4 regions of the Micromonospora sp. NPDC005257 genome follow, and region 3 is predicted to be linked to each of the others. Evidence: riboswitches for the same ligand, from Rfam matches in the RefSeq annotation. Region 3 holds a riboswitch; each other region holds the start of a gene.
What was found. Region 3 has a riboswitch for cyclic di-AMP ahead of ACFYO8_RS08400 (C39 family peptidase). Riboswitches for the same ligand answer to the same signal wherever they lie in the genome.
Positions count from the first base shown of each region.

Region 1: it holds a riboswitch for cyclic di-AMP, as region 3 does, so the genes downstream of both, ACFYO8_RS03100 (transglycosylase family protein) here and ACFYO8_RS08400 (C39 family peptidase) in region 3, are expected to answer to the same signal.
Region 2: it holds a riboswitch for cyclic di-AMP, as region 3 does, so the genes downstream of both, ACFYO8_RS05445 (hypothetical protein) here and ACFYO8_RS08400 (C39 family peptidase) in region 3, are expected to answer to the same signal.
Region 4: it holds a riboswitch for cyclic di-AMP, as region 3 does, so the genes downstream of both, ACFYO8_RS13490 (NlpC/P60 family protein) here and ACFYO8_RS08400 (C39 family peptidase) in region 3, are expected to answer to the same signal.

Region 1 is NZ_JBIAKL010000001.1:733,427-735,617, forward strand. Features, by position in the region: gene ACFYO8_RS03095 (LLM class flavin-dependent oxidoreductase) at 1-864, opposite strand, end outside; cyclic di-AMP (ydaO/yuaA leader) riboswitch at 1,030-1,175, shown strand; gene ACFYO8_RS03100 (transglycosylase family protein) at 1,174-1,812, shown strand; gene ACFYO8_RS03105 (YbaB/EbfC family nucleoid-associated protein) at 2,033-2,191, shown strand, end outside.
Region 2 is NZ_JBIAKL010000002.1:436,043-438,233, forward strand. Features, by position in the region: gene ACFYO8_RS05440 (YibE/F family protein) at 1-965, shown strand, start outside; cyclic di-AMP (ydaO/yuaA leader) riboswitch at 1,120-1,251, shown strand; gene ACFYO8_RS05445 (hypothetical protein) at 1,255-2,191, shown strand, end outside.
Region 3 is NZ_JBIAKL010000003.1:342,209-344,399, forward strand. Features, by position in the region: gene ACFYO8_RS08395 (alpha/beta fold hydrolase) at 1-71, opposite strand, end outside; gene ACFYO8_RS08400 (C39 family peptidase) at 294-1,151, opposite strand; cyclic di-AMP (ydaO/yuaA leader) riboswitch at 1,346-1,488, opposite strand; gene ACFYO8_RS08405 (hypothetical protein) at 1,797-2,191, opposite strand, start outside.
Region 4 is NZ_JBIAKL010000005.1:271,417-273,607, reverse strand. Features, by position in the region: gene ACFYO8_RS13490 (NlpC/P60 family protein) at 1-1,001, opposite strand, end outside; cyclic di-AMP (ydaO/yuaA leader) riboswitch at 1,014-1,152, opposite strand; gene ACFYO8_RS13485 (peptidoglycan recognition family protein) at 1,391-2,191, shown strand, end outside.

The sequences.
Region 1 (2,191 bases), on a different contig from region 3:
CGCGGGCGCGACCTCCTGGCCGAAGATCTGGATCGCGCGCGGCTCGTCGCTGCCGAGGATGAACGTGGTGATGCCGTGCTCCAGCGTGAGCCCGGCCAGTTCCTCCACCCACTGCTCCGGCGGCCCGGCCAGGAGGCCGCCCGACGAGCGGGCGAACGTGCCGGTCACGTTGAGCATGCGGCGGATCGCGGCCGGATCGCGTCCGGCGGCCCGGGCGCCCTCGTCCACCAGGGCGTTCAGGGCGGGCAGCTCGTCGGGGCCCTTCGGCAGGTACGACAGGGACGGCAGCCAGCCGTCCGCGGCGCGGCCGACCAGGCGCAGCATGCGCGGCTTGTACGCGCCGACCCAGATGCCCACCGGGTGCGCGGGCGCCGGGCCGCGCTTGGCGCCGACCACCTGGTAGTGCTCGCCGTCGACGCGGATCATGCCGCGGCGGTCGGTGTCCCAGACCTCGCGGATCACCCGGATCGCCTCGTCGAGGGCATCGACGGCCGCGCCCGGGGACAGGCGTCGCCCGCCCGCCGCCTCGATCGCGTCCCAGAACGCGCCCGCGCCGAGTCCCAGCTCGACCCGGCCGCCGGTGAGCAGGTCCAGGCTGGCGACGCTGCGGGCCAGCACCACCGGCTGGCGCAACGGCAGGTTCAGTACGTTTCCGGCCAGGCGGACGCGTTCGGTGGCGGCAGCCACGTAGGACATCAGCGTCCAGGTGTCCAGGAAGCCCGGCTGGTACGGGTGGTCCTGGAACGTGACCAGGTCCAGCCCCACCTGCTCGCAGAGCCGGGCCAGCGCCACCACCTGGTCCGGCTGCGCGGCGGCGGGGGTGAGGAAACCGCCGAAGGTCAGCTCGTGTCCGTGATCGGTCATCTGTCCCGCCTCCCGTGATCTTGCCCAGCCCTGCCACGGTAGCGCCCGGTAGCCCGGCCGGGTGAAGGGCATCACAAGAAGTGGACGATCGACGCAAAGCGCTCTTAGCGTCGGTTTCGTTCGCAGTAGCGGACACCGCAGGCCGGAAACGCCAAATCCCGCCGTCGGCCGCGGTCACCGAACCTCGTGCGGGAGCGGGGGAACCACACGTTCCACGGTGCATCGTCACCTCGGGGTGAAGCCGCCACCGGCGGCCGGGCTCCTCGGCCCGAACCCGACAGCTCACCTCGTCGGCGTGGAGGAATCCACATGGCAACTGAATACTCAGCCCGAGGCCGCCGTACCGCTCTCGGAGCGGTGATGGCCGGCGCCGCCCTCGGCGCCGCGACCCTGTTCGGCTCGGCCGCTCCGGCCAGCGCGGGCGTCAACTGGGACGCTGTCGCTCGCTGCGAGTCGGGCGGCAACTGGAAGATCAACACCGGTAACGGCTACTACGGCGGGCTCCAGTTCTCCCGCGCCACCTGGAACGGCTACGGCGGCCAGAAGTACGCCGCCCGCGCCGACCTGGCCAGCCGGTCCGAGCAGATCGCCGTCGCGGAGAAGGTGCTGCGCGGGCAGGGCATCGGCGCCTGGCCGGTCTGCGGCAAGAAGGGCGGCTCGGCGAAGAAGGGTTCCGGGTCGGCCACTGCCGACAAGCGGTCAGGCGTGAAGAAGGCCGCGCCGCGGCGTCCCGCCACGAAGAGGGCCGCACCGGAGCGGGCCCTCGTCGCGCCGCGGCCCGGTACCGGCGCCGGGACGTACCTGGTCCGGCCCGGGGACACACTGTCAGAGATCGCCGTGGCGCAGCGCGTCGACGGCGGCTGGCGTGCCCTGCACGAGCGCAACCGCACAGTGGTCGGTGACGACCCGGGGCTGATCTTCCCCGGTCAGCGGCTGCGCCTGCGCTGAGCGGTTCCGGCGGCGCCCGGCCGGTTCACCCCGGCCGGGCGTTCGCCCGTCCGCGACACGCCGCGTCAACGGGTCTCCGCCTGGGCGCGACACGCCGCACCACGGGCGTCCGGCCTGCTCGCGGTGCCGGAGGGCGACCCACGCCGGCAGGTGAGCGCGATTCGTCGGGGCCGGTTGCTAGGGTTCCGGTGCTCGGCTAAGACGTGAAGAAAGCGCGGATATGACCAACGACCCGTTCTCGGCGGCCGCGAGCCTCGATGAGCTGCTGACCCGTACCCAGCAGGCGCTCACCTCGATGCGCTCGCGGGCCTCGGCGCATGCCGACGGCGAGGCGGGCGACCTGCTGCGCGCCGAGGGCACGGCCGCCGGCGGCCGGGTC
Region 2 (2,191 bases), on a different contig from region 3:
CCGGGCCCGGCGCACCCCGGGTCGCGGTCGGCGACGAGGTCGTCCTGGTCGAGCTGACCGACCCGGCCGATCCGGCGGTCAAGTCCTACAACATCGCCGAGCACCAGCGCGGTACGCCGCTGATCTGGCTCATGGTGCTGTTCGCCGCCGCGATCGTGGCGTTCGGCCGCTGGCGCGGGCTCGCCGCGCTCGCCGGCCTGGCGGCCAGCTTCGCCATCCTGCTCGGCTTCGTGCTGCCGGGCATCGGCGCCGGCCAGCCGCCGCTGCTGGTGGCGATCGTCGGCGCCGCGTTGATCATGTTCGTGGTGCTCTATCTGACCCACGGGATCACCGCGCAGACGTCGGTGGCGGTGCTCGGCACGCTCGGCAGCCTGGTGATCACCGGCGTGCTCGGCCTGCTCGCCACGTCCGCCACCCATCTGACCGGCTTCGGCAGCGAGGACGCCACCACGCTGTCCATGTTCCAGGCCGACGTGGACCTGCACGGCCTCCTGCTGGCCGGCATCATCATCGGCTCGCTGGGCGTGCTGGACGACGTCACGGTCACCCAGGCGGCCACCGTCACCGAACTGGCGCACGCCAACCCCGGGCTGTCCCGGCGGCAGCTCTACCGGGCGGCGACCCGGGTCGGCCGGGCCCACATCGCGTCCACCGTCAACACCATCGTGCTGGCGTACGCGGGCGCCTCGCTGCCGCTGCTGCTCCTGCTGGTCGCCGACTCCCGCCCGGTCAGCGAGATCCTCACCAGCGAGTTCCTCGCCCAGGAGATCGTCCGCAGCGCGGTGGCCACGCTCGGCCTGATCGCCGCCGTACCGCTGACGACCGGACTGGCCGCGATCGTGACCACCGCCGGACGGCGCTCGCGCGGCGCGGACGCGGCGCCGCCCGCGCCCCGGCCGCCGGCCGGACGGGACGACGCGCTGGAGGCGCTCGGCGGCGGAAGGAGTACGGAGGGCGCATGGTGAAACTCCGCAGGGTGACCATCGATTTCAAACGCGACGCTGGTCACGGCGCGCCACGGCGAAATCTCGCTATTGGTCGGCTTCCGGACGTAGATCCTCACGAGTGCTGTCGGGTAACCTCGCTGCCGGTCACCGCCGAAGGCGCGCACCTGCGCCAGCGGTGCCGCCGCCCAATCGCCCGCGGGCGAGCCGGGGAACCAGGTACATGGGGTGAATCCGCGACAGCGGTAGGGGCCACTTCCGTCCCGAACCCGTCAGCTAACCCGGTCGGCGGCCGACGGAAGGGAACACTGTGACGGCACCCCTGCGCCGCTGGCTGACACCCGTGGTGGCCGCGCTGGCCGCACTGGCCGTGCTGGCCGGGCCCACCCCGGCGACCGCGGCCCCCACCGCGGCGGCCCCCGGCACCCCCTCGGGGCACGAGGAGGACGGCGAACCGCCGCTCATCACCGAGGCGATCGACTCCGCCAACCGGAACTTCCTCCAGGCCAAGGCGAAGCTCGCCAAGTCGCAGGACCGCCAGCGGCGGCTGGCGGCCGAGGTGAAGACGGCACAGGCCGAACTCGACGCGCTCAGCCCGCAGGTCAACCAGCTCGCCGCCCAGTCCTACCGGACCGGCCGGATGGGCGCGATGGCAATGCTGCTGGAGAGCAACTCCCCCGACTCGTTCGTCCGCCGGGTGAACGCCCTGGACGAGCTGAACCTCCTCAACGCGCAGCGCCTGGCGGCCATCAACGCGGTCAAGAACCGCGCCGAACAGGCCAAGATCGCGCTCGACGCCGAGGTACGCGAGCAGGAGAAGCAGAAGAACGCGATGGAGCGCGAGAAGGTGCAGGCCGAGCGCGCGCTGAAGCTCGTCGGCGGTCTCGGCTTCACCGGCGGCCTGGTCTCCGCCACCTCACCGGTCGCCAAGGTCGCCCCCGGCCGCACCGCCGACGGCGGGTGGAAGTCGGAGTCGTGCAGCGAGGACGACCCGACCACCTCGGGCTGCGTCACGCCGCGCACGCTGCACGCGTACAAGGAGGTCCGGCGCGCGGGCTTCAAGCGCTTCGTGGGCTGCTACCGGTCCGGCGGGCCGTGGGAGCACCCCAAGGGCAAGGCGTGTGACTGGTCGCTGCAGAACAGCGGCTTCGCGCCCTGGCACAACAACGACACCCGCAGGTACGGCAACGAGGTGGCCGCCTTCCTCATCCGCAACGCCGACCGGCTGGGCATCTACTACGTCATCT
Region 3 (2,191 bases):
AGCCACACCTCGCCGGTGGCACCCATGCCGTGCAGGAGAACCAGATGCCGGTCACCCGTCGTATCGCCCATTGACGCAGTCTGCCACCGCCCGCCCCGCCCACGCGAGACGCGAACCCCCACGACGCGCTCCGCCCTGCCGCCCTCTCCGCGCGCGATCTTGCACTTCGGCACCCCCGCATACCTCGCCAACCGGGCGACTCGCGGGCCCGAACCGCAAGATCGCGGGGCGGGACGGTGACAGCGACGAAGGCCGGCCCCCGGAGCGGAGTGCCGGCCTTCGTGCTGGGACGGTCAGGCGGAGTAGCCACGGCTGGCGATCCAGTGCGCCAGGTCGATCGTGGTGACCCAGTACGACGGCAGCGACGGGTCGGCCGAGTCGGCGATCCGTACGAGCCGGCCGTCGTTCTTGTAGCCGACCACGGCGACGTAGTGACCGCCCGGGAACGAGTGCCAGCCGCCGTTGGTGTCGGTGACGTCACCGGCCACGTTGGCGACGACCGCGCGGCCGTTGCTGATCGCCTCGACCACGTCGGCCTGGAGCCGGTCCATCTGAGCCGGGGTGGCCGAGCCGGCGGGAATCATGCGGGTCCGGTACGGGTTGCCCTTGACCTGCTGGTTGAGCACTCGGGTGGTGTCCTCGGCCGAGTTGGTGCCCATCTCGGTGGTGCCGAGCGGGCCGGCGAGCGCGTCCTGGCTGCGCTCGATGCCGGTAGCGCTGAGCGCGTTGCGCACGGCGGCCGGGCCGCAGTAGAAGTAGTTGATCTGCGCCTGGTAGGCGTAGTCCAGCGCCTTGCTCGACGGCGGCTTCGGCTTTGCCTTCGCAGTGGTGTCCGGGTCCGCCGCCGCCTTCGCCGACGGGGAGGCGCTGGACGACGCGCTCGGCGCGGCGGAGGCACTGGGCGACGCCGGCGGGACGGCGGTCCGGGCCCCGCCGCGGCCGGCGGGCTGCTCGCCGAGGCGGGCGGCGCCGAGTTCGGCGACCGATGCGGTGTTCTCCTGGACCGGCGCGTCGTCACCAACGGTGGCGACGGCGCCGGCGCCGACGGCCAGCACGAGCGCGGCGGCCGATCCGGCGATCATCTGGTACGGGCGTTCGGTGACGATCCGTCGTAGCTGACGCTTCAGGTGGTGCTTCACGAAATCCTCCACGGGGCGTGAGCGGCGCACGCCGGCCCGGCACGCGGAGGAACTCACGCGTGCCGGCGGGGCCGGATGGCCGGGGGATCGGGAACGCCCGTGACGCCGGGCGCCCAAGGGGGCGGTCGCGGTCGCGCGTCAGGCGAGCGCGGGCGTTACGTCGCCGTGGAGGCGGCGGGACGATCGGGGGGTGGGCACGAGGTCGGTGCTCCTTCCGTGGCCGCCGACCGGGTTAGCTGACGGATTCGGGCGGGAAGTACGCCCTACCGCGAGCCGTGGGCTCGCGGATTCACCCCGATGTTGCTCATGGGTCCCCGGTTCGTGAGACACGATTGGGCGGGTCGGCGCGGCGTCGCCGTCGGCGATCGGTTACCGCTTCGACGCGCCGACACTACCGGCGGGTATTGCCCCCTGCCAAACGTCCCCACCTGGGCAAACGTGATCCGCGATAACGGATTTCGGAACAGCCGGTTACTGACTTCGCTCGATGGGACAAGCGGTTTTCACGTCACCTCGCGGCGGAAAGCGGACAGACGGCGACCAGCCGACCCGCAATCGCGTGACTCGATGGCCCGTTCTGCGCGCGGCGTCCGATTCGGCGTCCCCTGTCGCCGGGCCCACCACATTCCGGGTAACGATTCGGTCGAGACGACCGTCTCAGCCCACCCGGGCCGGACGCCACCGGGCACGCCGGACCGGTACGGGCACCGGCAGCGGGTTCGTCGCCGCGCTCCGGTACGCCGGAACGGGCCACAGCGCCGCGCTGGCCGCGTACGCCTCAGCGGCGAGCGCACGGGCGGCCCCGGCGGCCAGTTCCGCGTCCCGCCAGGCCTGCCGCTCCCGCGCGGCGGCGCTCTCCCACCCGGCCCGGCGCCCGTCCCGGACGGTGCGGGCCAGCACGATCTCCTGCTCGGCCGGGTGCCGGCGCGGATCCCAGCCGTTGCGGCGGGCCAGCACGTCGGCGAGCTGACGGGCGCTCAGGTCGCCCCGCCAGTGCGCCGTCATGGCGGCGTGGCGCAGCCAGCGCTCCCGGGTCGCGTACTCGGCAGGGG
Region 4 (2,191 bases), on a different contig from region 3:
TCGTCGACCCGCTTCATCGTGATCGGCTTGCCGGACTGGGAGGCGTGCACCACCCAGCCGTCGCCCACGTACATCGCCACGTGGTGCAGGTCGCCGTAGTAGAAGACGAGGTCACCGGCACGCAGCTCGGCCCGGCTGATCCGCTTCGTCACGCCGTGCTGTTGGCGCGCGTTGTGCGGCAGCGACACACCGCCCTTGGCCCAGGCCGCCATGGTCAGGCCCGAGCAGTCGAAGTGGTCCGGCCCGGCCGCGCCCCAGACGTAGATCTTGCCGATCTGGGCGCAGGCGAACTTGACCGCCGCACCGGCCGCGCCACCGGGGTAACCGGCCGGGCAGGGCGCCGGGCGCAGCGGGCCGCCACCACCCTTGCCGTACACCTTGAGCCGCAGCTTCTGCAGCCGGGCGATCTCGGCGTCGATCTGCTTCTTCTTCGCCGCGAGCTGGGCCTCGGTGCGCGCCAGCCCGGCGATCATCTCGTCCAGCGGCTTCTTCTTCGCCGCCAGCTCGTCGCGCAGCGCCGCGACGGAGCGCACCTGCTCGTGCTGCCGGTGCGCGAAGCGGTCGAGCAGTTCCAGGCCGTTGACCAGGTCACCGGGCGAGCGGCTGCCGAGCAGCGCGTTGACAGTGGACAGGTTGTCGCCCTTGTAGGCGTCGGCGGCGAGCCCGCCGACCTGGCCGAGCGCGGCGTCCACCCGGGCCTGGAGGGGTGCGATCTGCCGGCCGAGCGCGTCGGCTTGCTTGCGCCGCGCGGCGAGTTGCTCGCGTACGGCGTTCACCTGCTCGATGACCGGTTCGAGCTTGTTCCAGTCGCGGTCGATCTGGGCTTCGATCTCGGCGACCGAGGGTTCGGCGTGTGCCGCCGTGGCGCCGCCGGTCAGGACGACGGCGGTGCCGACCAGGGCGGCGAGTGCGGTGGTGAAGCGGGACCAGCGGGTACGCGGCACAGCCGTGAACCGGTCGACCGACCGGCTCGACGACGGCCGCGGGGCATGGAGTGCCACCGGGCGTCCGTACTCCTTCTTCAGTTCCGCCTACCGGGTTAGCTGACGGATTCGGGCGGGAAGGGAGCCGCCCTACCGCAGCAGCGCTGCGGATTCACCCCAGGTACCTGGTTCCCCGGCTCGCCCGTGGGCGACTCGGCGGTGCCGGACCGTCACCGACCGGGGTGGACGGTGAGACATGCGGCCGACGATTCACCAGAGTAGGGACCACAGTTATCGATCCGCAACTTCCGGCGGCGTGACACTCCGTACGCGATGCGGCAGCGCGCCGCGAGCGGAGGCGAAATTTTCTTTCAAGACTGATTACCCACTGGAAAGGTATTGACCATCGCGGGTGTGCGGAGTGAGGGTGGAAACGCAGTGACCCCCATCCCTGTCCAGGAGGTTCGATGCACCTCTCCGCCCCGCCGTCAGGCAGACGGATACTGCTCGCCGCCGCCGTGGTGACCGCCACCGCGCTGGCGACGACCGGCCCGGTGAACGCCGCGCCGGACACGTCCGCGCCCGCGAGCGACAGGCAACAACAATACGCCGCCGCGGCCGCCGAGTACGGCGTCCCGCAGAACGTGCTGCTCGGTGTCTCCTACCTGGAGTCCCGCTGGGACACCCACACCGGGCAGCCGAGCACCAGCGGCGGATACGGCCCGATGCACCTGACCGACGCCGCGCACATCCTCGCCACGCCGGGCAGCGCCCACGTCGACGAGGACGAGGACCCGCGCGGCGACGACTCCCGCCCGCTGAAGCTCGACCCGGCCACGGCCGCCACGCCGGAGCGGGAGACCCCACTGCCGCCCGCCTCGCTCCAGACGCTCGACGCCGCCGCCGCGCTCACCGGGCTCGACGCGGGGACGCTGCGGACCGACCCGGCCGCGAACATCCGCGGTGGCGCGGCGCTGCTGGCGTCGTACCAGAAGGCCCTGGGCGGGCCGGTCGGCGCCGGCACCGACCCGGCGGCCTGGTACGGGGCGGTGGCCCGGTACTCCGGCGCGGACACCACCGACGGCGCGGCGGCCTTCGCCGACGAGGTGTACGACCAGCTCGGCCAGGGCGCCAGCCGGACCACCGACGACGGCCAGCGGGTCACGCTCGCCGCCACCGCCGCGAAGCCGGACCGCTCCCGGCTGGCCCGGCTCGGCCTGCGCAACGCCGAGCGGCCGGACGGGCTGGAGTGCCCGGTCCGGCTGGCC